One region of the Corynebacterium liangguodongii genome, then DNA from elsewhere that is predicted to be linked to it. Evidence: predicted binding sites of a transcription regulator. Region 1 holds the regulator's gene; the other holds the start of a gene.

The links. The regulator LexA, encoded in region 1, represses DNA repair genes until DNA is damaged. The targets are predictions, from matches to a motif close to CGAACANNTGTTCG.
Region 2: a site for LexA is predicted at 5,595-5,608, ahead of C3E79_RS03020 (HNH endonuclease signature motif containing protein). Genes of this name have one in related genera too.

What each region holds. Positions count from the first base shown of each region.
Region 1 covers NZ_CP026948.1:1,340,783-1,351,488, reverse strand. The annotation lists gene nagB (glucosamine-6-phosphate deaminase) at 1-272, opposite strand, end outside; gene C3E79_RS06500 (uracil-xanthine permease family protein) at 1,598-2,878, shown strand; gene C3E79_RS06495 (HPr family phosphocarrier protein) at 2,879-3,145, opposite strand; gene C3E79_RS06490 (fructose PTS transporter subunit IIB) at 3,186-4,967, opposite strand; gene C3E79_RS06485 (1-phosphofructokinase family hexose kinase) at 4,964-5,932, opposite strand; gene C3E79_RS06480 (DeoR/GlpR family DNA-binding transcription regulator) at 6,019-6,804, opposite strand; gene lexA (transcriptional repressor LexA) at 6,954-7,637, opposite strand; gene C3E79_RS06470 (hypothetical protein) at 7,851-8,219, shown strand; gene nrdR (transcriptional regulator NrdR) at 8,289-8,747, shown strand; gene hrpA (ATP-dependent RNA helicase HrpA) at 8,744-10,706, opposite strand, start outside.
Region 2 covers NZ_CP026948.1:625,223-635,928, forward strand. The annotation lists gene C3E79_RS02985 (cation diffusion facilitator family transporter) at 1-430, opposite strand, end outside; gene C3E79_RS02990 (glycerol dehydrogenase) at 455-625, shown strand; gene C3E79_RS02995 (ThiF family adenylyltransferase) at 657-1,766, opposite strand; gene C3E79_RS03000 (BCCT family transporter) at 1,808-3,529, shown strand; gene C3E79_RS03005 (thiazole synthase) at 3,485-4,264, opposite strand; gene thiS (sulfur carrier protein ThiS) at 4,269-4,472, opposite strand; gene thiO (glycine oxidase ThiO) at 4,475-5,545, opposite strand; gene C3E79_RS03020 (HNH endonuclease signature motif containing protein) at 5,739-6,863, shown strand; gene C3E79_RS03025 (thiamine phosphate synthase) at 6,850-7,500, opposite strand; gene C3E79_RS03030 (DUF418 domain-containing protein) at 7,493-8,677, opposite strand; gene thiC (phosphomethylpyrimidine synthase ThiC) at 8,689-10,428, opposite strand; TPP riboswitch at 10,427-10,543, opposite strand; gene C3E79_RS03040 (S1 family peptidase) at 10,622-10,706, shown strand, end outside.

The sequences.
Region 1 (10,706 bases):
TCAATGTGCGAGGTGAACTCGCGGCGGATCGTGGCGTAGTAGGACTGCTCGTGCTCGCGTGGGAGGCCAATGTATTCGTCGAGAAGAAATGCCCGGCACTCGGCAAAGCTCAAGCCCTCCTCGCGATGCCGGCGGATGAGCTCGCGGTAGGTCGGCGTAGGGGTGGACCCGGTGGCCAGGCCAAGCGTGGCACCGTCGCGGACGTAGCCCTCCAGGATGTCGGCGGCGGTGGTGGCCACCTCCTCCGCGTTGGGGCGGATAACTATTTCCATGTTGTCCTTTCGGCTGTAGATCAGGTATCAGCACTGAAGACGGAGAGCTCGGCGCAGCCGGGGATTACGGCTCCGGCCGCGAGTTGTTGTCGTGCCCCACCAGGTAGCCTATGGTCCCGACAGTAGTAGCCCCGAGCTCGCTGTGTTCAGCGCGGCTGAGTGCCGACGGCGAGACCGAGGCGGGGCGGGTGTGAGAACCGATGCACACCCGCGCGTCCTTCTCGAGTTCGGCGATTGTCAGGCGTGGGACGTCTGCCTCGATCCTATCGATGGCACTGCGCAGCGGGGGTACAAGGGTCTCAGTGGGAAAGCACACCACGGGTCTCGGGAAGCGTCTCTTCTCAACGCTCGGGGGTGCCTGGCGGGGAATGGGGTGTCGTGGCGGTCCCAGCTCGAGATTTCTGAGCCTTCCATGCGGTAGAGGCGATGAGGAGCAGGAAGAGAACCAAAACGATTATTCGGGAAAACGTTGATGGGAAGAACACCGAGACGACGACACAAAAGATGATGGTGGGAATTCCGTAACGCCAGCTGTCTCTGTGCCTTTTCACGACCGCGAGGTAAGCCGTTCCGCCTATTCCGGCGAGGAGCGGGATCAATCCTAGGGCCAGTTGATCGCCCGGCGTCGTATTCCCTGGCTCGAAATGCGTTGACAAGAGAGTGCACCCCGAGAGGATGAGGATGTGGAAAACGGCTTGAATTAAAGTGGTGCGTTGACTCATGAAATCTCCCATTAGCAGTAGTCCGAGTAAACAGAAGGGTAGTCTGCCTGAACTCCTATTTTCAGGCCACGTCCAGTGGCGACGGCTGTGACTGCGCGGCCGCCCATCTCAATCAGGCTCGGTGCGCTGATGGCTGCGAGTACCAAGCCGATCGCTGAGCCCACGGGTCCTCCGAACGCGGTTGCTGCGGCTTCTAGGGCTGCTGCCAAAGCAACCGGCCCTACATCAGCCGCGGCTACGATGGCTGCCCCGGCACCAACGCGAAGATCTTCACGAGCGAAGCACACAGATGAGCCGTCGCGATAAGCGTACTCAACGAAAGCGGTCGAACTACCTGAACTCACGGGCGCACCCGACGTGGAACTGCTCAGGTTTACGGGCTTCCCGAGCACCGATTCATGCAGTCTTTCGAGGTCTCTGCTGCTAAATCCATATTAGCCCCCGAACGAGCGCACGCCATCGCGTTGCCACTTGGTGGGTACTTTCGTCGCCACCCGTATGGGGGGGGGTCGGTGATTGTGCGGCACCCTTGCGTAGGGTCTGCTGGAGACTCAAAAATGTCGGCGTTTTTTGGACCCCGTACGCCATCTAATATGTGTGACCATGACCAATACTTTCGGATGGGCCCTCCACGGGGACGGCCGCCGCGTGAGGCCGGGAGCCGTCGTCGCGCCGGAGGAGCGGCTGAGCTGGCCGCGCACGATCGGCATCGGCATGCAGCACGTTGTCGCCATGTTCGGGGCGACGCTGCTCGTGCCCACGCTCACCGGATTCCCGGTGAACACGACGCTGCTGTTCTCCGGGCTGGGCACCATGATCTTCCTCGCGCTGACCCGCAACCGGCTGCCCAGCTACCTCGGTTCGTCTTTTGCTTTCATCGCGCCGCTTGCGGCGTCGCAAAGCAGCGGCGTGGGCGCGCAGCTCGGCGGGGTCGTGGCCACGGGGCTTGCGCTCGTCGCGGTCGGCGCGCTCGTCTCAATGGCGGGCAAGACGCTTATCGACGCCACAATGCCACCCGTCGTCACCGGGGCCATCGTCGCGCTCATCGGGCTCAACCTCGCGCCGACCGCGGTGGCCAACTTCCAGGCCCAGCCGTGGATCGGGGCGGTTACCCTCGCGACGATCCTCGTGGTGACGGTGGCCACGCGCGGGATGGCCTCGCGCCTGTCCATCCTCATCGGCGTCGTTGTCGGGTGGGCCGCCGCCGCGCTGGGCGGCGGCGTGCCCGCTGAGGCGCGTGCGGCGATCTCCTCCGCCGACTGGGTCGGGTGGCCCACCTTCCATACCCCCGAGTTCCGGCTCGAAGCGGTCCTGGTAACCCTGCCGGTCATTGTGGTGCTCATCGCCGAAAACGTCGGCCACGTCAAAGCCGTGAGCGAGATGACCGGGCGAAACCTCGACGACGTCCAGGGCCGGGCGCTCATCGGCGACGGCATCGCCACCGCTCTGGCCGGCAGCTTCGGCGGCTCCGCGACGACGACGTACGCGGAAAACATCGGGGTGATGGCGGCGACAAAGGTCTATTCCACCGCCGCCTACTGGGTCGCGGCCACCTTCGCCATCGTGCTGGCCTTCAACCCGAAGTTCGGCGCTGTGGTGTTGAGCATCCCTCTCGGCGTGCTCGGCGGGGCCTGCCTCGTCCTCTACGGAATGATCGGCATGCTGGGGGTGCGCATCTGGCAGGACAACCGGGTGGACTTTAACAACCCGGTCAACCTGCTTACCGCCGCGGTGGGCCTCATCGTTGGCATCGGCAACCTCACGCTCACCGTCGGCGGGGTAGAGCTCGGGGGCATTGCCCTCGGCTCGGTCGGCGTGATCCTCGCCTACCCGGCGATGCGCTGGGCCTACCGCACGATCGGGGAGGGCCAGTACTCCCGCTAGCTACTCGCCGTCGAGGTTTTTCTCGATCAGCCCGGCGATTTCCGCGACCGCCTCGGCGTTATCGGAGGTGACGGTGACCTCGTCGCCGAACTCCGCGCCCATCGCCATAATCATCAGGGAGGAGGCTGCGTCGGTTTCGTCGTCATCGCCGCCGGCGAGGGTGAGGATGATCTCCTCGTCGTACTCGCCGGCCGCATCCGCGATCACCGTCGCGGGGCGCGCGTGCAGGCCCACGGTGGAGCCGACCTTGACTGTCTTGGAAGCCATCTCGAATTACCTTTCGTCTGCAGTATTGCTCCATACCAGTCTACGCACCAGTCTGCGCTACGCGTGCGTGAGGACGCCACCGCGCGGCCACGATCCCACCACCCGCAACCGCCACCCCGGCGGCCACCGCGGCGGCGAACGCGAGGGGGGAGGCGAAGGTAAACCACACAAACGCCCCGCCGTGCGGCGCGCCCGTCTGTGCACCGCACGCCACCGACACGGCCCCGGCGACCGCGCCGCCGAGCACCACGGCCGGGCCCGGGCCGAAGGGGCGCGCTGCCTCGGTGATGAAGGCGAGGCCGGAGAGCCAGGCCGTTGTGGCGGCGGCGCGTTCGGCGGGGGAGAACAACCGTGGTGCCACCGCCGCGGCGGCGCTGTAGGCGAGCGGTGGGGTCATGCCCGCGGCCATTACCGCCGCGGCGAGGCAAGCACTCGCGGGGCCCTGGTCGACGAGGCCCGCGACGGCTAAGAAGTAGGCCGCCTTGTTCACGGGCCCGCCGAGGTCGTAGCACATCGCGGCGCCGCACGCAGCCGCGAGCAGCACCCCCGCGCCCACGGCGACGCCCGGCGGCACGTGCCACTCCTGCGCGGCCCCGAGCGCGCCGGTCGCAGCCCACGTGAGAGCGCCGACGGCCAGCGCCCCGAGCGCCGGGGTGAGGACGAGAGTAAAAAACGGGGCCAGCGGGGCGAGCGCGCGGGGCGGGCGCAGGGCCCTCAACCACCCGGCGCACGCGCCGGCGGCCACCCCAGAGAGCACCGCCGCCACGGGGCTTGCCCCGCCCGCAGCCAGCACGCCGCCGATGAGACCGGGGGCAACGGCAGCGCGCCCGCCGAGAGCCCAGGCGATGGAACCGGAAAGCGCGGGGGCGAGGCCCATGTGCGCGGCGGCGCCTAAGGCCACGAGCCCCCAGGCGCCCGTGACATCGCCGAGGGCCGTGAGCGCGGCAGCCGTCACGGCCAGGGGCACCGCGACGCTTAGCGACGTCATCGCCGCGCCCCACACCCTCCCCGCGAGGCCCGGGCCGGGGGAGGGTTCGCGGGCGGGATTGCGGGCGGGGGCGGACAACGCGGCGTCGATAAGCGTGCCCGGCGAATCGATCGCCTCGCGCGTCGAGCACTCGACGAGCGGCTTTCCCGCGAAGCGCTCGGCACCGAGCACGGCGACATCAGCGGCGAGGATCACGGCATCCGCCTGGGCAATGAACCCGGGATCGAGGGCATCCGTGCCCGATGCGCCCTGCGTCTCCACCCGCAACACCACCCCTTCGCGCTCGCGCGCGGCGGCCTCCAAGGCCTCCGCCGCAAGGTAGGTGTGCGCCACCCCCGTCGGGCACGCCGTCACCGCCGCGATGGTTGCGGCGGGGGACCGCGGCGCGCCCGCACCGCCGAGGGCGCGGGAGATCTCATCTGCGGCGTCTTGCGGTGATTCCGCGGCGCGCAGCCGTTCGGCCAGCCCGCCCCGAGCGAGCGCCCGCGCCAGGGACGAGAGAACCTTGAGGTGGGCGCGCTGCTCGGATGAGGGAACGGCGAGGAAGAACACAAGGTCCGCGTCCCCATCGGGGCCGGAGAAATCGACCGGGCGCGAAAGCCTGGCACAAGCGACGGCGGGGCGCAGCACGCCGTCGGTGCGGGCGTGCGGGATGGCGATGCGCCCGGCAACCCCCGTGCCCGATGCGCCCTCGCGGCGCAGAGCCGCCGCGCAGAGCTCTCCGGCATCGGCTACCGCGCCCTCGTCGGCCAACATGCCGGTCAACGCAGAAATTACCGCCCCCGGGCTATCGCCCAGGTCGACGTCGAGGGCAACGCAGCGAGCGGAGATCATGCCAGGGCCACGACCTCAGTGCGTGCCAAGTCAATATCCCCCGGCGCGGGGATGCCGGTGCCGGGGATCGCCGTCGCCGCAGAGCCGTAGGCGACGCTGCGGCGCACGCACTCGGCGGGCGGCGCGCCGCCCACCCGGGCCATGACGTAGCCGGCCAGCGCGCTATCGCCGGCCCCGACCGTGGATACCTCCGCCACCGGCGGCGGGGAGGCGGCCCACGCTCCCTCGGCGGTGACCAGGCAGGCGCCGGCCGCACCCAGGGTCACCAACACCTCCTTGACCCCGGAGTCAGTGAGCTCCCGCGCGGCGGAGACCACGCGGGAGAAATCGCCGCGGGCCGCCTGGGACTCAAGAAGCGCCCCGTCGGCCCCGGTGAGGTGCGCGAGCTCGAACGCGTTGGGCTTGAGCACATCCGGGGCCGCCTGCTCGAGGCGCGCGCCGAGCCGGAGCAGCGGGTCATCGGAGGTGTCGATGGCGATGAGCGCACCCGGGCAGGCCTTGCGCGCGGACATCGCGAGGGTGGCGTACCACTCCGGGGGCGCGCCAGGAGGCAAGGATCCGGCCATGACCACGGCGTCCGCGCGCGATTCGGCGACGGTGGCAATGAGCGTATCGGCGATGCGCTCGATGTCCTGGCCGCTGAGCAGCGGTCCTGTCTCATTAATCTTCGTCGTCGTCCCGTCCGCCTCCGTCAGCGTGGTGTTCGTGCGGATGGGGCCGGAGATGGGCACGGATTTCAAAGGGATACCGGAGTTGCGGCAGATGAGCGTGAAAGGGTCGGCGGGGCCGCACGGGGCGATGGCCAGGGTATCGCAGCGCGCCTTCGCGCACGCGTGGGAGACGTTGATGCCTTTGCCCCCGGGTTCGCGCTGCGCGCTCACCGTGCGGTTCACCCCACCGGTGGAGAGCACCTCGAGCCTCAACGTGGCGTCGATGCTGGGGTTGGGGGTAAAGGTGATGATCACAGTGCGGCTATCCTCCGGCTCGGTCCCAGCGAAACTCTCCCAATTATGGCCAGCGCGCCCGCAGCGGTCAACGCGGGACCCGGGGGCTATGAGCCGACGGTGACGACTTCGACGCCGCGCTCGGTCAGCTCGGAGACGATGCTCTCGGGCGCCCCGGAGTCGGTCACGACGACATCTATGTCGTCGAGGGAGGCGAAGCTCACCAAATAGTCGTTGCCGATTTTCGTCGAATCGCACAGCACAACCACCATGCGGGCGTTGGTGACCATGGCGGATTTAATCGCCGCCTCCTGCGCGTCCGCGGTGGACAGGCCGTGGTCGACGCTTAGCGCGTTGGTGCCGATGAACGCGACGTCCGCGCGCATGAGCGCGAGCGAGCGCAGCGCCATCGCTCCGACCACGGCTTGCGTGATCGCGCGGACAGATCCGCCGAGCAGGTGCACGTGGGGCAGGCCGGCCGTGGAGAGATCGAGCGCGATCGGCAGCGAGTTGGTCACAATTGGCCACGAGGCCGCCCGCGGGTCGGTGGCGAGCAGTTTCGCGAAGGCGCTAATCGACGTCCCCGCGTCGAGAAAGATCCCGCCCTCGGAGTGCTCCGGGACAAATCGCAGCGCCGCCTGGGCGATGGCAGACTTCGCCGTCGAGGCGGAGCGGGAGCGGGCATCGAGCGAGAACTCTGTGGTGAGGAACGATTGGCTCGCCACCGCGCCGCCGTGGACCCGGTGCACTACCCCCTGCCGGTGGAGCACGGCGAGGTCCCGCCTGACCGTCTCGGCCGTGACGTGGAACTTCTCCGCCAAGTCGGTGACGTTGACGCGGCCCTCAATCGCCGTTAGAGAGGCGATCTGGCGCCTGCGTTCTTCTGCGTACATGCGTCGCGCTCCTCGGGTGGTGAGCGGGTGGAATAAACCGGGCGGCCGCGGTGGCCGTTGACGACCATTGTCCCGGAAAGCCCGCGCCGCGGGATGCTGGCCGTGTCCAACCCACCCCCACGGGGGTGGTGCCCGCGCGCAAGTATGCCCTAGAGCGTGCGGAAAACGGAAACAACCCGGCCCATAATCTCCGCGTTCTCCCCCTTGATTGGGGTAAACGCGTCGTTGTGGGGGAGCAGCCAGACACCGGTCGAATCCCGGTGGAACTCCTTGACCGTCGCCTCGCCGTCGAGCAGGGCGGCGACGAAATCCCCTTCCTCCGCGACGGGCTGAGAGTGCACGACGACCCAGTCCCCGTCGAGGATACCGGCGTCCCTCATCGACTCGCCTATGACGCGCAGCATGTAGAGCTCGCCGTCACCCACCAGTTCCTCGGGCAACGGGTAGTAGCTTTCGACGTTTTCCTCCGCGAGGATGGGCGAGCCCGCCGCTATCTGCCCGACGACGGGAATGTAGCGCGCCTGGGAGGCGTCCTCGGGTGCCTGCGGGGCCTTTGGGGCGGGCTCGCGAGTAGACCTCGGCTCAGGCAGGTGGCGCAGGTCAACCGCCCGGGGCTTGTTCGGATCGCGCCGCAAGAAGCCCTTCTTTTCCAGCTCCTTGAGCTGGTAGGCGACGGACGAGGTGGACTGCAGGCCGGCGGCGTCGCCGATCTCGCGGATGCTCGGCGGGTACCCGCGCAGGACTACCGCATCCTGGATGACCTCCAGGATGCGGCGTTGGCGGTCGGACAGGACGCTGAGGTCGAGGGTGGTGTCGTCTTTCTTGCGGGCCACGGGTGCTCCTTCGGTGCGGGTGGGGTCGGTCGTGGCTACCAAGGTACCAGATGTGGCAAGTGTGTTCGACTTTTTGCGGCGTGGGGTAGACATCGTCGCTCAGGGGTGATATAAATCGAACTGAAGTGCGGAATCGAACACGTGAGCGCATGGTTCGTTCGAACGTGTCCGGGCCGTTCATAGAATGAAGCTACACAACGAAAGGACACCGCCATGACCATCCAGATTGAGCGCAACAACGCACCGCAGGCGGCCTACCGCGAGCACCTGGCTGAGGTGCTGCCCGCTGAGGTGTGGGACATCCCCGCGGCGCCGAGGTGCCCTCGCCGCCCGTCGGGTGTTCGAACGAGAGGAGTTCCGCATCGAAACTATGGGCGTGAAAAACGCTTCGAGCAAGCCTCGGGAGTAAGCGCTACTCCTGCGTTCGAAACTCGCCACGAAAACCGTGCCGGCATCCTCATGGGCGTGATCCTCGGTCTGGCGCTGATCGTGGGATCGGCCGCGGGCGGAGCCTTCGGCACCGACGCCTCGACACAGGGGGGCGGCGGCGTCGCGGAGGTCTCCATCGCCAGCGTCCGCTAGCTGGCAGCGAGGCTCCCCCGGGTAACATCGAGGCGGTTAGCACCCGCCACGAGGAGGCCGTCGAATCCCATGCACTGCCCGTTTTGCCACAACGACCATTCCCGCGTGCTCGACTCCCGTGTCATCGACGCTGGATCGGCCATCCGCCGCCGCCGCGAGTGCGCACAGTGCGGGGGCAGGTTTACGACGGTGGAGAAGGCCGTGCTCATGGTGGTCAAGCGCAACGGGGTGAGCGAACCTTTCGACCGGGACAAGCTCATCAACGGCGTGCGCCGGGCCTGCCAGGGCCGCGACGTCTCGGACGATGCCCTCAAACGCCTCGCGCAGCAGGTCGAGGAGACGGTGCGCAGCCACGGCAGCTCACAGGTCGACGCGAACGATGTCGGCCTCGCCGTGCTCGAGCCGCTGCGTGCCCTCGACGAGGTTGCATACCTGCGCTTCGCCTCCGTGTACAAGTCCTTCGAATCGGCCGACGACTTCGAGTCCGAGATCCGGCTCATGCGCCGCCGCGACCGGGAGGACTTCTAGCGTGCCCCCGTGCCCAGGGCGTCGATCATTTTCTCGATCCGCCTCTCGCTCACCGGCTTGGGCGTGCCCAATCTCTGCGCGAAGAGGCTCACGCGCAGCTCCTGGAGCTGCCAGTAGATGTCCTTGACCTCCCTCGACTTCCGCGCGGCCGCCGGCAGCGCGCGCAGCTTTGCTTCGAGGCGCTGCGTTAACGAGGCCACCGCGTCTTGGCGGTCGGCGTCCCGGTCCGGGTCGATGGCCATATCATCGAGCCGGATGCGCATCGCCTCGATGTAGCGCGGCAGGTGCGCGAGGCGGTCGGTGCCGTGGACCGTCACGGCGTGCTCCGGCAGGAAGAAGTCGAGCTGGGCGCGCATATCCTCAATCGCCGGGCCCTCCCACGCGTCGAGCTCCTGGGCGATAGCGCCGTACGCCACGAGCGCCGGCGCGAGGGCGACGACCTTCTGGCGCACCCCGGAGGCAACCTTGGGCTTTACGGCGGAGAGCAGCTCATCGAACTCCTCCGGGGTGCGCACCGGGCCGCCGTGGGAGAGCATGAGGTCGCGGATGGTGGCGGCCCGGGCGTCGTCAACAAGCCCCTGCGCACCGCCGTGCGGGTAGTTCTCCACCGCTACTTTCTGGCGCAGCGGTAGGCCCTTGGTCATCTGCCCGGGCGAGATCGGGATCTCCCGCAGCAGGAGCGTGAGCGTCGCGGTGAGCATCGAGGCGTCGGCGGCGGCCTTCGTGGCGTGCACCGCAACCTTCACGCCGTCGGGGGTGACCTCGAGGGCGGGGTAGGCCGCCACTGCGTTGCCCTCGATCGTGGTGGTGACGCTTTCGGGGACCGCGCCGAGGGTCTGCGCCGTCCACTTCCGCGCGACCGTCGTCTCGCTCGACCTGCTGGCCTTCGCCACCGAGGAGCGGATCTTGCCCGACTGTCGCTCCTTGAGCGCGTGGAGGTCCTTATCGTGGTCGATGACTTCGCCGCGCTTGTCAATCGCGGCGAAGGTAACCCTCAGGTGGGCGGGTAGCGCGGTGGGGCGAAAGTCCTGGGCATTGATGCCCGCCCCGCCGAGCGCGCGCAGGGCGTCTGCAAGCTGGTCCACGAGCCGGCCCTCGCCGGGGGAGAGCCTGCTCATGGCGAGGCCGGCGAAATCGGGCGCGGGGACGACGGAGCGTCGCAACGCTTTAGGCAGGGTGCGGATGAGCTCGGTGACAAGCTCGAGGCGCAGGCCCGGGACGAGCCAGTCGAATCCCTCGGCGGAAAAGCCCGCGAGCAGCGGCACGGGGATATCCACCCGCACCCCGTCGAAGGGATCGCCGGGTTCGAAGGTGTAGCGCAGGTCAAAGTCGATCGACCCCTGGCGCCAGGTGGAGGGGAAGTCTTCCGCGGAGGCGTCGACGGTGGCGTCGATAAGCGATGCGGGATCGAAGTCAAGGAAGTGCTGGTCCTCGCGCCTTTTCTTCTTCCACCAGGAATCGAAGTGCCGCGCGGTGGTTACTGTGGCCGGTAGCTTCGAGTCGTAGAAGTCAAAAAGCGTGTCCTCGTCGACGACGAGGCCGCGCCGGCGCACCTTCTCCTCGACCTCGGCCGCCTCCGCCAGCGCCTTGTCGTTGTGCTCGATGAAGGTGTGGTGGCGGTTCCAATCCCCGGCGATGAGCGCGTGGCGGATGAACATGGAGCGGGCCGCCTCCGCGTCGACGTGATGGTAGGGCACGAGCCTGTCGCGCACGATCGGCAGCCCATAGAGCAGCGAGGTTTGGTGCACCATCGCCGCCGAGCGCTTGCGCGACCACACGGGCTCGGAGTAGCTGTGCTTGAGCAGATCACGGGCTGCGGCCTCGACCCACTCGGGCTTGATCTTGGCCACGTCGCGCGCAAAGAGCCGCGAGGTCTCCACCAGCTCGCCAGCCATGACGAACTCCGGCGGGCGCTTCGCCAGCGTCGAGCCGGGGAAGATGACAAAGCGCGTGCCGCGG
Region 2 (10,706 bases), 720 kb from region 1:
ACTTCTTGCCAGCCCGCAGGAGGACCAACCCGACGGCAAGGTTGAGCGCGGTGGCGATGACGGAGAGCGCAAGGCCTATCCCGGCCTGCTCGATGGGCTGCGGGGTGATGAGGCGCTGCACCGCAGTGTAGATGATCGCCACCGAGGCGAGCAGGATCATCGAGCCTTCGACCTGGGAGGAGAAGTACTCCGCCTTCGCGTGGCCGAAGTTGTGATTTTGGTCGGCGGGCTTGGCGGAGACCTTCAGCGCAACGAGGCCGACGATCGCGGCGACGAGATTGATGAGGGATTCTATGGCATCGGAGAGGAACCCCACGGAACCGGTGACCCATGCTGCGGCGAGCTTGAACGCGATGGTTGCTACTGCCGCAGCGATGGAGAGCCACATAAACCGCTCGAGGAGCCTTTGCTCGGCTCGTTGCATTGTCATCGCCTTCGCTTAGAGTGGGTGTGCATGGACGTAAAAAGTTGGATCATCGCTATCGCAGGCGCCGTCATCGGCGCGATGTTCTTCGGGTGGCTGCTCTCGATGCTCGGCGTGAGCGGCATCCTCTACACGGTGCTCGTGCTCATCGGCTCGGCGGTGACCTCCTCGCTCGCGGGGATGCTCTTCCGGCCGCGCTAGGCCAGAGTCATCATTGAGAGTGCGTGAATTTTCACCCCACCGACTCTACCCCGCCCGGAAGCTCTTCTAAGCGGATCCCGCGCTCGGCGGCGAAGCTGCCGAAGCGCTCGACAAACCTGCCGGAGCGCACCCCGGAGGCGCAGTAGACCACGACGGTGGTGCCTGCGGGCAGCCCGCCGATCGCCTCGAAGGCCTCCTGCGGGCGGGTCTCCCACGTGCTCGTCGGCAGGTGGATGCTCTTTCCCTCCAGGTCCGCCAGCGCCCTCTCGTGGGCCTCGCGCACGTCCAACCCGAGCGCCTCGCCGCGCGCCACCTTATCCGCGACCAACGACGCCGCCCCTGGTACCGCGCACGGCGCCGCGGGGTAGCTGCCCAGCTCGCGCGTCAGCTCGCGGCGCGGATCCCGGCGCACCGCGTACTCGCTTAACGACGCCCCCAGTGCGTCATAGACCCGCAGTGCGCCCGGCCGCGCCTCTCCCAGGCCCGCGAGGAGCTTCACGACCTCGGTGGCCATGAGCCCGCCGACGACGCCAGTGGTCACCCCGAGCACACCGGCGGTGGCGCAGTCCGGCACGGAGTCCGGGTCGGGTTGGGCGGGGTAGAGGTCGCGCAGGCCCACCCCGCCTGACGGCGCGCCGGGGCCGGACCACCACAGCGCGACGTCGCCGCGGTAGCGCAGCACCGAGCCCCACACGAGAGGCGTGCCTGTGATCTCGGCGGCATCGGCGGCCAGGAACTTGGTGGCGAAGGTGTCGGAGCCGTCGACGAGCACGTCGACCCCGTCGAGGAGTGCGAGAGCGTTATCGGGGGTGAAGTGGGCGTCGATAAGCTCGAGTTCAATGCCGGGCTGGAGCGCGCGCAGTCGCTCGCCTGCAACCTCGACCTTCTTGCGGCCGACATCGCCGGCGCCGAAGAGGATCTGGCGGTGGATGTTGGTGATGTCGACGCAATCGCTATCGATCACCGCGATATGCCCGACGCCGGTGGCGGCCAGCGCCTGCATGACGGGGCAGCCCAGGCCGCCGGCGCCGATGACGAGGACGCGAGCGCGGTGGAGTGCCGATTGCTGTTCCGGGCCGAAGCCGGGCAGGTTCATGTGCCGGGCCGTGCGGCGCAACTCCTCGCGTGGCAGATCGTGCATGAATCCCACTCTAGAGCGCCGCGGCGCTAAAATTCGCACCCATGTCCGCACCACGCAGGCGGGGGCTGAAGTCCGACCCGCTGATCTTTTACTCCGCGATCGGATTTATTGCGCTCTTCGTCTCGCTGACCATCGCGTTCGGCGACGCCGCCCGCCGCGCCTACTCGGCTGCCGCCGGCGCGCTCATGGACAACTTCTCGTGGTTCTACATAGCCGGGGTCTCCGCGGTGTTGGTCTACCTCATCGTCGTGTTCGTCTCCCGCTACGGCAACCTCAGGCTTGGCGACGACGAAGACGAACCCGAATACTCCCTCCCCGTCTGGTTTGCCATGCTCTTTGCCGCGGGAATGGGCGCGACGCTGATGTTTTGGGGCGCTGCCGAGCCGCTGCACCACGCGTATAACCCGCCGCGCGGGGACCTCGAGCCGATGAGCCGGGCGGCGATCACCCAGGCCTTCGAATTCACCTACTACCACTTCGGCATCCACATGTGGGTGATCTTTACCCTGCCGGGCCTGGCAATGGGGTATTTCACCTACAAGCGCAAGATGCCGGCGCGGCTCTCCTCGCTATTTTCCCCGCTGCTCGGCGCGCGCGTCTACGAGTGGCCGGGCAAGCTTTTAGACGCCCTCGGCATCGTCGGCACCGTCTTTGGCCTCGCCGTCTCCGTCGGCCTGGGGGTGCTGCAGATCTCCGCCGGCATGAACATCATGTGGGGCGTGCCGCTCATCACCCCCGTGCAGCTCGCGATCATCCTGGCGATCACCGTTGCCTCCTGCGCCTCGGTGGCCACGGGCCTGGATAAGGGCATCAAGATTTTGTCTAACCTCAACATCGCCGCGACTGTGGCGCTGTTGGTCTTCGTTTTGTTCGCCGGCCCGACGCTCACGCTCATCGGCCAGGTCACCGAGTCCTTCGGCATCTACGCCGATTCGCTGCCCGAGTTGATGTTTTGGGTCGACTCCTACGGCGATAACCCCGGCTGGCACGCCACGTGGACGGCGTTCTACTGGGCGTGGACGATCTGCTGGGCGCCGTTCGTGGGCATGTTCTTCGCTCGCATCTCGCGCGGGCGCACCGTGCGCGCGTTCATCGCCGGCACGATCTTGTTGCCGACGACCTTTGACATCGTGTGGTTCTCCATCTTCGGCCGCGCCGCAACCGAGCTCGAGACCGCCGAGCCCGGCGTGCTCACCGGCCCCGTCGTCGAGCAGGGGGACACGCCGCGGGCGCTGTTTACGCTGCTCGAGCACTTCCCGGCCTACGGCGTCGTCGGGGCGATCGCGCTCGGGGTGATCGTGCTCTACTTCGTCACCTCAATGGATTCGGCCGCGATGGTCATCGACATGTTCGCCACCGGCGAAGAGAACAAGACCCCGACGTACTACCGCGTCGGGTGGGTCGTCGCCATCGCCGCCGTGGCCGCCGCGCTGCTGTTTATCAACGACACGGGCATCGAGGCTCTCCAAGAGGTTGTCATCGTCATCGCCCTGCCGTTTTTCATCATGTACTTCCTCATGATGTTCGCCCTGTTCAAGGCGATGGATGACGATTCCGCGGCCGCCCGGCGCATGCGCACCCGTCAGTGGGAGAAGACTGATAGCGCCGAGAAGCTCGAGGAGGCCGAGGCTAAGCCCGCGCCGGGCTTCGACGCCGAGGGCAATGAAATTGCCCGCCCCGAGCTGGAGTACGACCACGAGGAGGGCGGTTGGCGCCTCTCAGAGGACCTCATCCGCCCAGGAGACGAGTCCGCTCGCGCTTGACGAGGCCACCGCGTGCTCCCTCCGCGGGATCCGTCCCGCGCCCTTGGCCAGCGCCCCGGCCTCCACGGCCAGCCGCATCGCCCTCGCCATCGCCACGGGATCCTGGCAGCGGTTCACCGCGCTGGCGAGCAGCACCCCGTCGCAGCCGAGCTCCATGGCGAGCGCGGCGTCTGAGGCGGTGCCCACCCCGGCGTCGATGAGGATGGGTACCTGCGCGCGCGAGCAGATCAGCTCGATGTTGTGGGGGTTCAAGATGCCCAGCCCGGTCCCGATCGGTGCGCCGAGCGGCATGACCGCCGCCGCCCCGCGGTCTTCGAGCCGCGCGGCGGCCACGGGGTCGTCGGAGGTGTAGGCGAGGACGGTAAACCCGGCGTCGACAAGCAGCTCGCACGCATCGAGCGTCTCGACGACATCGGGAAGCAGCGTCCTGTCATCGGCGATGACCTCCAGCTTGACCCAGTCGGTGCCGAGCGCCTCGCGGGCGAGCTTGGCGGTGATGACGGCGTCGCGGGCGGTGCGGCAGCCGGCGGTATTCGGCAGAGGCGCGATGCCGAGCCTTGCCAGCAGGTCGAACACGCCCTCGCCCTCGGTATTCGCCGCGTGGCGCCGCATCGCCACCGTGGTGAGCTCTGTCCCCGAGGCCACCAGTGCGCGCTCGAGGATGTCGTGGGAGCTCGCCCCGCCGGTGCCCATGATGAGGCGGGATGAAAAGGTCTTCCCCGCGATCTCCAGCACGGCCCTAGCCCCCCTGCACCGCGGTGAGGATGTCCACGCGCGAGCCCTCGGCAACGCGGGTCGAGCCCCACTCGGAGCGCGGGACCACCTCGGCGTCAATCGCGACGGCGGTGCCCGCGCCGGGCGCCTGCCCCACTTCCTCGACCACCAGCTCCTCCACCGTCGTCGCCGCGGTCTCGCGCGCCTCGCCGTTGACCGTGATGTGCATGACTACCTCCTGTGTCGCAGCGGGTTCGTGTCCTTCAAGTCTACGGAGGGCCTTCGCTTTTCGACGACCTCGGCACCGCACCGCGCGGCGAGCGCCGCCAGCAAGATCCCGTGCCTGAAGTACCCGGTGGATACGACCACCCGCTCACTCACCCTGCCCAGGTAGGGAAGGTCATCCGGGGTGCCGGGGCGCGCTCCGCAGCTCGCCTCCACAAAGTCGCAGTCTTCGATGCCGGGCACGATCTCCGCGGCGTCGCGCAGCAGCTGGTGCACGCCCTGGGCGAGGGGCACGGCGCGCCCGTCCTCCCTGCTCGTCGCCCCGATGGTGAGCGTGCGGTCGGCGCGCGGGATGAGGTAGACGGCGCGGTCTTCGACGAACCCCCGGATCACCCTGTCCACGAGCGGGAACTGGTGCTCGGGTACCCGCAGCTGCACAACGTCGCCGTAGACGGGGCGCAGCTTGAGGTGGTTGTCCCAGCCGCCGATCTGCTCGGCGCCGAGGCCCGCGGCGATGACGACCTGATCGGCGTGAGCCTCGCGGACGTCGTGGAGGTCTTCCGCGAGGAAGGTCACCCCGGCGGCTGCGCAGGCGTCGTCAAGCGCGCGTGTGATAAGCCTCGGCTGGACCTGGTGATCACCGTCGATGCGCACCGCTCCCGCGATGGCGGGGGAGAGGGCCGGTTCGAGGGCCCGGGCGGCGCGGGTGGTGATGCGGGTCGCCTCCATCCCGTGGGCGAGCTGGTAGTCCTGCAGCTCGTCGAGGTGGGCTTTGTCCGCACGGTCGGCGCCGACGACGAGGGTGCCCTCCGTGCGGTAGCCGGTGGGCAGGGCGCTGTAGCGGCCGATCAACGCAATGAGGTCCGGGTACCAGGCCGCGGCGGCGCGCATCAGGGGGAAGAGCGGATCCTGCTGGTAGACGACCTCTGCTACCGGCGCGAGCATCCCGCCGGCGTGGTGGGAGGCGCCGGAGCGCGGGTGCGCGTCGTAGACGGTGACGTCGTGTCCGCGATCGGCGAGGGTGAGCGCCGTGGAGAGCCCGATAATCCCGGCCCCGGCGATAGCGATGGTGGTCATGGTCTCCATTGTGGCACGCCGAAGGACTCCGCATTGCGGAGTTTCTATTCGAACAGGTTTATGAAAACTCCGCAATGCGGAGTGCTGGTGCCCTTGCTATAAAACGATATAATCGCAGCTAGAGGGCGATGTCCGAGGGGGTTGTTATAGTGCACGTGTTCGCATCAAGCGTGGGGGTATCAAGGGGGAGAAAATGACCACGGAGCAGCTAGCACACGACATTGTCGAGGCGTTTATCGGCATCACTCGCCACAAGGCGAGGATGCTGAGCGCAATCGGACGCTTCGACGAGGCCAACATGGCGCGCCGCCTCGGGGCCTCGACCACAGCGCTCTGGCTGGTCCAGCGCCTCGGGCTCTCGGAGACCACGGCACACGAGTACGTCAAGGTTGCCCGCGCGATGCTCGGATATCCTCTGCTCGCCGAGGCGTTTTCGGGCGGCGCGTTGAACTACTCGAAGGCCCGCCTCATCGCCCCGCTGCTCAGCGCGGAGACGGAGCGTGAGCTGGTGGATATGGCCGTGAGACTGGGCTATCACGAGCTCGAGGTCGCGCTGTCGAAGCTGAAGCGCAACAAGGCAGAAGGTGCCAGGTCGTACGTGCGGGTGAAGCCGCGCGAGGACGGGCGGGTGCGCCTGTGGGGAGACTTCAGCGCCGCCGAAGGCGCGGAGATCATGGCCGCGCTGAAGATCGGAGAGGGCGCGTATAGCCAGGAGCAGGGGCAAGAGCCGGTCTCCGGCTTCGGCCTCCCGCTCGGGAGCGCACTGCTCGGGTCGTTTATGGGTGTCATCCGCCTGGCGCGCGCGAACCCGCGCAGCACGCTTCGCACCCCCGGCGCGAACGTCAACGTCGTGATGACGACGGACGGGCGCGCCTATCTCCCCAACAACCTCGCCGCGCCCTCGGAGGCGGTGAAGAACTTCTTGTCCAACGCCTCCTATCGCCTCACCACGGTCGATGAGAAGGGGCTGGTGTTAAACGTCGGGCGCTCCCGCAGGTTGGCAACGGATGCCCAGGTAGCCGCCCTCATGGTGATGTGGCGCGGGCAGTGCGCCATGCCCGGATGCACCCACACGAGGTTCATGGAGGTCCACCACATCACCGAGTGGGCGGAAGGGGGCTTCACGGACCTCGACAACCTGCTGCCGTTGTGCTCCGCGTGCCATGCGCTCGTCACCGAGGGGTCCGTGCGCATCATGAAGGAACACGGAGACATCCACTTCCTCATGCCCGACGGCGCCCGGTTCGTCTCGCGCGACCACGGCCTGCCGGAGCGCTGCGACAACGCCGTGACACTCGAGGAGTTCAACTGCTCGTAGCGCCGCGGTCGAACTCTGCAACCACCCGCGCGGTGTAGGCCTCCGGATCCGGCGCGTTCATGATCCCGCGCACGAGCGCCACGCCGTCTACGCCTGCGCGCGCCAGGTCGCGGGCGTCGTCAGCAGTGACGTCGCCGATGGCCACGAGGGGCACGGCCGAAGCGGCGACGAGCGGGGGGTAGCCCTCCAGCCCGAGTGGGCAGCGGCCAGAATCCTTCGTCGGTGTCGCCCGGAACGGCCCCGCCCCGATGTAGTCGATCACACTCGCGACCTCGTTCGCCGCGCGGATGAGCTCGAGCGTGCCGGTGGTCAGCCCGATGATCGCATCACGGCCGAGCAGCTCGCGGGCGAGGCGGACATCGAGGTCGTCCTGCCCGAGGTGGACGCCGTCGACCCCGTCGTCGCGCAGCGCGAGGGCGATGTCGACGCGGTCGTCGACAAGCACGCGCGTGCGGGGGCGCACGGCCTTGACCTCGCGTGCCACCGCGCGGGAGAGCTCGAAGAGGTCCCGGGCGGAAATCGGCTTGCTGCGCACCTGGATCACCCCGGCGCCACCGAGGGCCGCGGCGCGCGCCCGCGAGACCACGTCCGGCCCAGCGCCGGTAACGAAGTAGCAGCGCAGGTCAAGCTTATCCATCGCGCGGCTCGATCCTGCCGGTCGGCCCGTAGGAAAGCCGCCGGTGCGCCCACTCGAAGGGGCCCTGCCTGCCCGCTGCTTCGAGCAGCGAGGCCGCTACCAGGGTGATCACCCACACGAGCAGGCCCAGCGCGATCTTCCCGCTTATCGACGCCTCCAGCCCCAGCCCGAACCCAAAAGGCATGACCAGGATGATGAAGAGGAACGATTGCGCGAGGTAGCCCGACATCGAGCGCTTCCCCAGCGCCACGAAGGGGTAGACCCAGGCGGAGTGGTCCCGAATCGCGTGGGAGAGCAGTGCGAAGGCGGCGAGGATGCCGGGGCCGATGAACGCACCGACGCCCTGGTTGAGCATCGCCAGCGGCTCTTCTAGCTGCGGGTCGAGCACCCCGATGGCCGAGAGCCCCCAGGGCAGGCCAACGGCGAGGATGATGGCCGCAGCGAGCGCGGCCCACGCGAGCAGGATCCGCCGGTGCTTGTCCACCTCAACGAGGTAGCCTTCGCGGGCCCAGATGTAGCCGATGATAGTCAGCCCCCCGAGCTCGAGGACCGCGAACGGGGAGGCCAGCGCCATCTGCACCGCGGCGGAGAGGTTCTCGCCGAGGTATGTGGGCAGGGAGTCGAGGTCGGCGGTCACCGAGCGCAGCTCAGGCGCGGCGAACCCGCCCCAGAAATACGCGGCCGCGGCCCCGGCTGCGGAGGTAAGCGCGAAGAGAGTGAGCGGGACGTAGGCGATCACCCGCAGCCACGTGGACCCCACGGCGAAGAGCATCGCGAGGACTACGCCGATCAAGCCGTACATCGCCATGATGTCGCCGTAGAAAACGGCGAACATGTGCGCGAAGCCGAAGGCCGCGAGGATGGCGTAGCGTCGCGCCAGGATGCCCCGGGCGGCGGGCAGCGGGTAGCGCTTGCGGTAGAGGCTTGATACGACAAGGCCGAACCCGAAGCCGAGCAGGGTGGAGAACATCGGCAGCCCGCGGACGTGGATGAACATCGCCGTGAGTACCGCGAGCACCTGGTCGACGGTGCTTCCGTGCGTGACGCCGCCGAGCGTGCTGCCCGGGGCGGTGTTGGCGTCGGTCATCCACGCGGTCGTGGCGTTGGCGCAGGCGATGCCGCCGAGGGAGACGCCGCGGGCGAGGTCGGGGACGAGGAGGCGCTGTCTATCGCTCATGGCCCTCCAACCTACTCGGGGAGGTAGACCTGGGAGCCGTGCTCCCGGAACACCTCCGCCATGTGCTGCTCACCCAGGGCGGCCTCAATGCTCGGCATGCCGAGGGAGGCGATGGAATCCCCGAACTCGTCGCGGATGTCTTGGGAGATGCGCATCGAGCAGAATTTTGGCCCGCACATCGAGCAGAAGTGGGCGGTCTTCGCGGGCTCGGCGGGCAGAGTCTCGTCGTGGTAGGCCCGGGCGGTCTCCGGGTCGAGCGAGAGGGCGAATTGGTCCTCCCAGCGGAACTCGAAGCGCGCCTTGCTCATCGCGTCGTCCCAGGCCCGCGCGCCCGGGTGGCCCTTGGCCACGTCGGCGGCGTGGGCCGCGATCTTGTAGGTAATCACGCCGGTTTTCACGTCGTCCTTGTTCGGCAGGCCGAGGTGTTCCTTCGGGGTGACGTAGCAGAGCATCGCGGTGCCGCCGGCGGCGATGTTGGCCGCGCCGATGGCGGAGGTGATGTGGTCGTAGCCGGGCGCGATGTCGGTCACCAGCGGCCCGAGGGTGTAGAACGGCGCGCCGCCGCACCACTGCTGCTCCTTGTCGTTGTTGACCTGGATCATGTTCAGCGGCACGTGGCCGGGGCCTTCGATCATGACCTGGACATCGTGCTCCCAGGCGCGGTGGCAGAGCTCGCCGATGGTCTTCAGCTCGGCGAATTGGGCCGGGTCGTTGGCGTCGGCAACGGAGCCGGGGCGCAGGCCGTCGCCAAGCGAGAATGCGACGTCGTAGGCGGCGAAGATCTCGCAGAGCTCGTCGAAGTTGTCGTAGAGGAAGGACTCCTTGTGGTGCGCGAGGCACCAGCCCGCCATGATCGAACCACCGCGCGAGACGATGCCGGTGACCCTGCGCGTGGTCAGCGGCACGAACGGCAGGCGCACCCCGGCGTGGATGGTCATGTAGTCCACGCCCTGCTCGCATTGCTCGATGACGGTGTCGCGGAAGATCTCCCAGGTCAGCTCCTCTGCGATGCCGCCGACCTTTTCCAGCGCCTGGTAGATGGGCACGGTGCCGATCGGGACGGGGGAGTTGCGGATGATCCACTCGCGGGTGGTGTGGATGTCGTTGCCTGTGGAGAGATCCATCACGGTATCCGCTCCCCAGCGCGTCGCCCAGCGCAGTTTGTCCACTTCTTCGCGTATCGACGACGTCACGGCCGAGTTGCCGATGTTGGCATTGATCTTGGTCACAAAGGCGTTGCCGATAATCATCGGCTCGCTCTCCGGGTGGTTGACGTTGTTCGGGATGATCGCGCGGCCCGCGGCGACCTCCGAGCGCACCTTTTCCACGTCGCAGTGCTCGCGTAGGGCGACGAACTCCATCTCCCGGGTGATCTCGCCGCGCCGGGCGTAGTGCATCTGGGTGACGCGCTTGCCTTCCCGGGCGCGCAGCGGGGCGCGCCGGGCGCCGCGCCACTCCTCGGAGGCGGCGCCGCGCTTGGCGGCGCGGGTGCCGTCGTCAAGCAGGTTGCGCTCGCGCCCGGCGTATTCCTCGACGTCGCCGCGCGCGGCGATCCATTCGGTGCGCAGCCCCGGCAGGCCCACCTCGGGCTCGGCCCAGGGGCCGCGGGTGCGGTAGATGCGGAAGGGTTCGTTGGGGCCGGTGGGGGAGTCGTCGAGCTCGATGGCGGTCTCTGGGACTTCCAGCCCGCCCGAGCGGATCGGGGCGTAGCTGTGCTTCGGGTGGATTTCGTGCGCGTATGCGTCTGCCATGTGAGGCTCCTTAACTTCCTTCGCTGGTGCTAACCAGGCAGGTTCGAACGGTGCCCGCGCGGCGTCTTCGGCGCGGTCTCAGCCCCTAACCCGTGGGGCGCCCGTGTGAGGTCGTGCGCTCCAACCTAGTCGGCCGGGCGCGAGAATGCTATATTCCTGTTGCAGAAGTTACTTGAGAGAAAGTTTGGCCCCCATGGTTCGTCGCCTCCTCGCCCCGCTCATCGCCGCCCTCGTCATCGCCGCGGGCGCCCCGCTCGCCCACGCGCAGGAGGACCCGA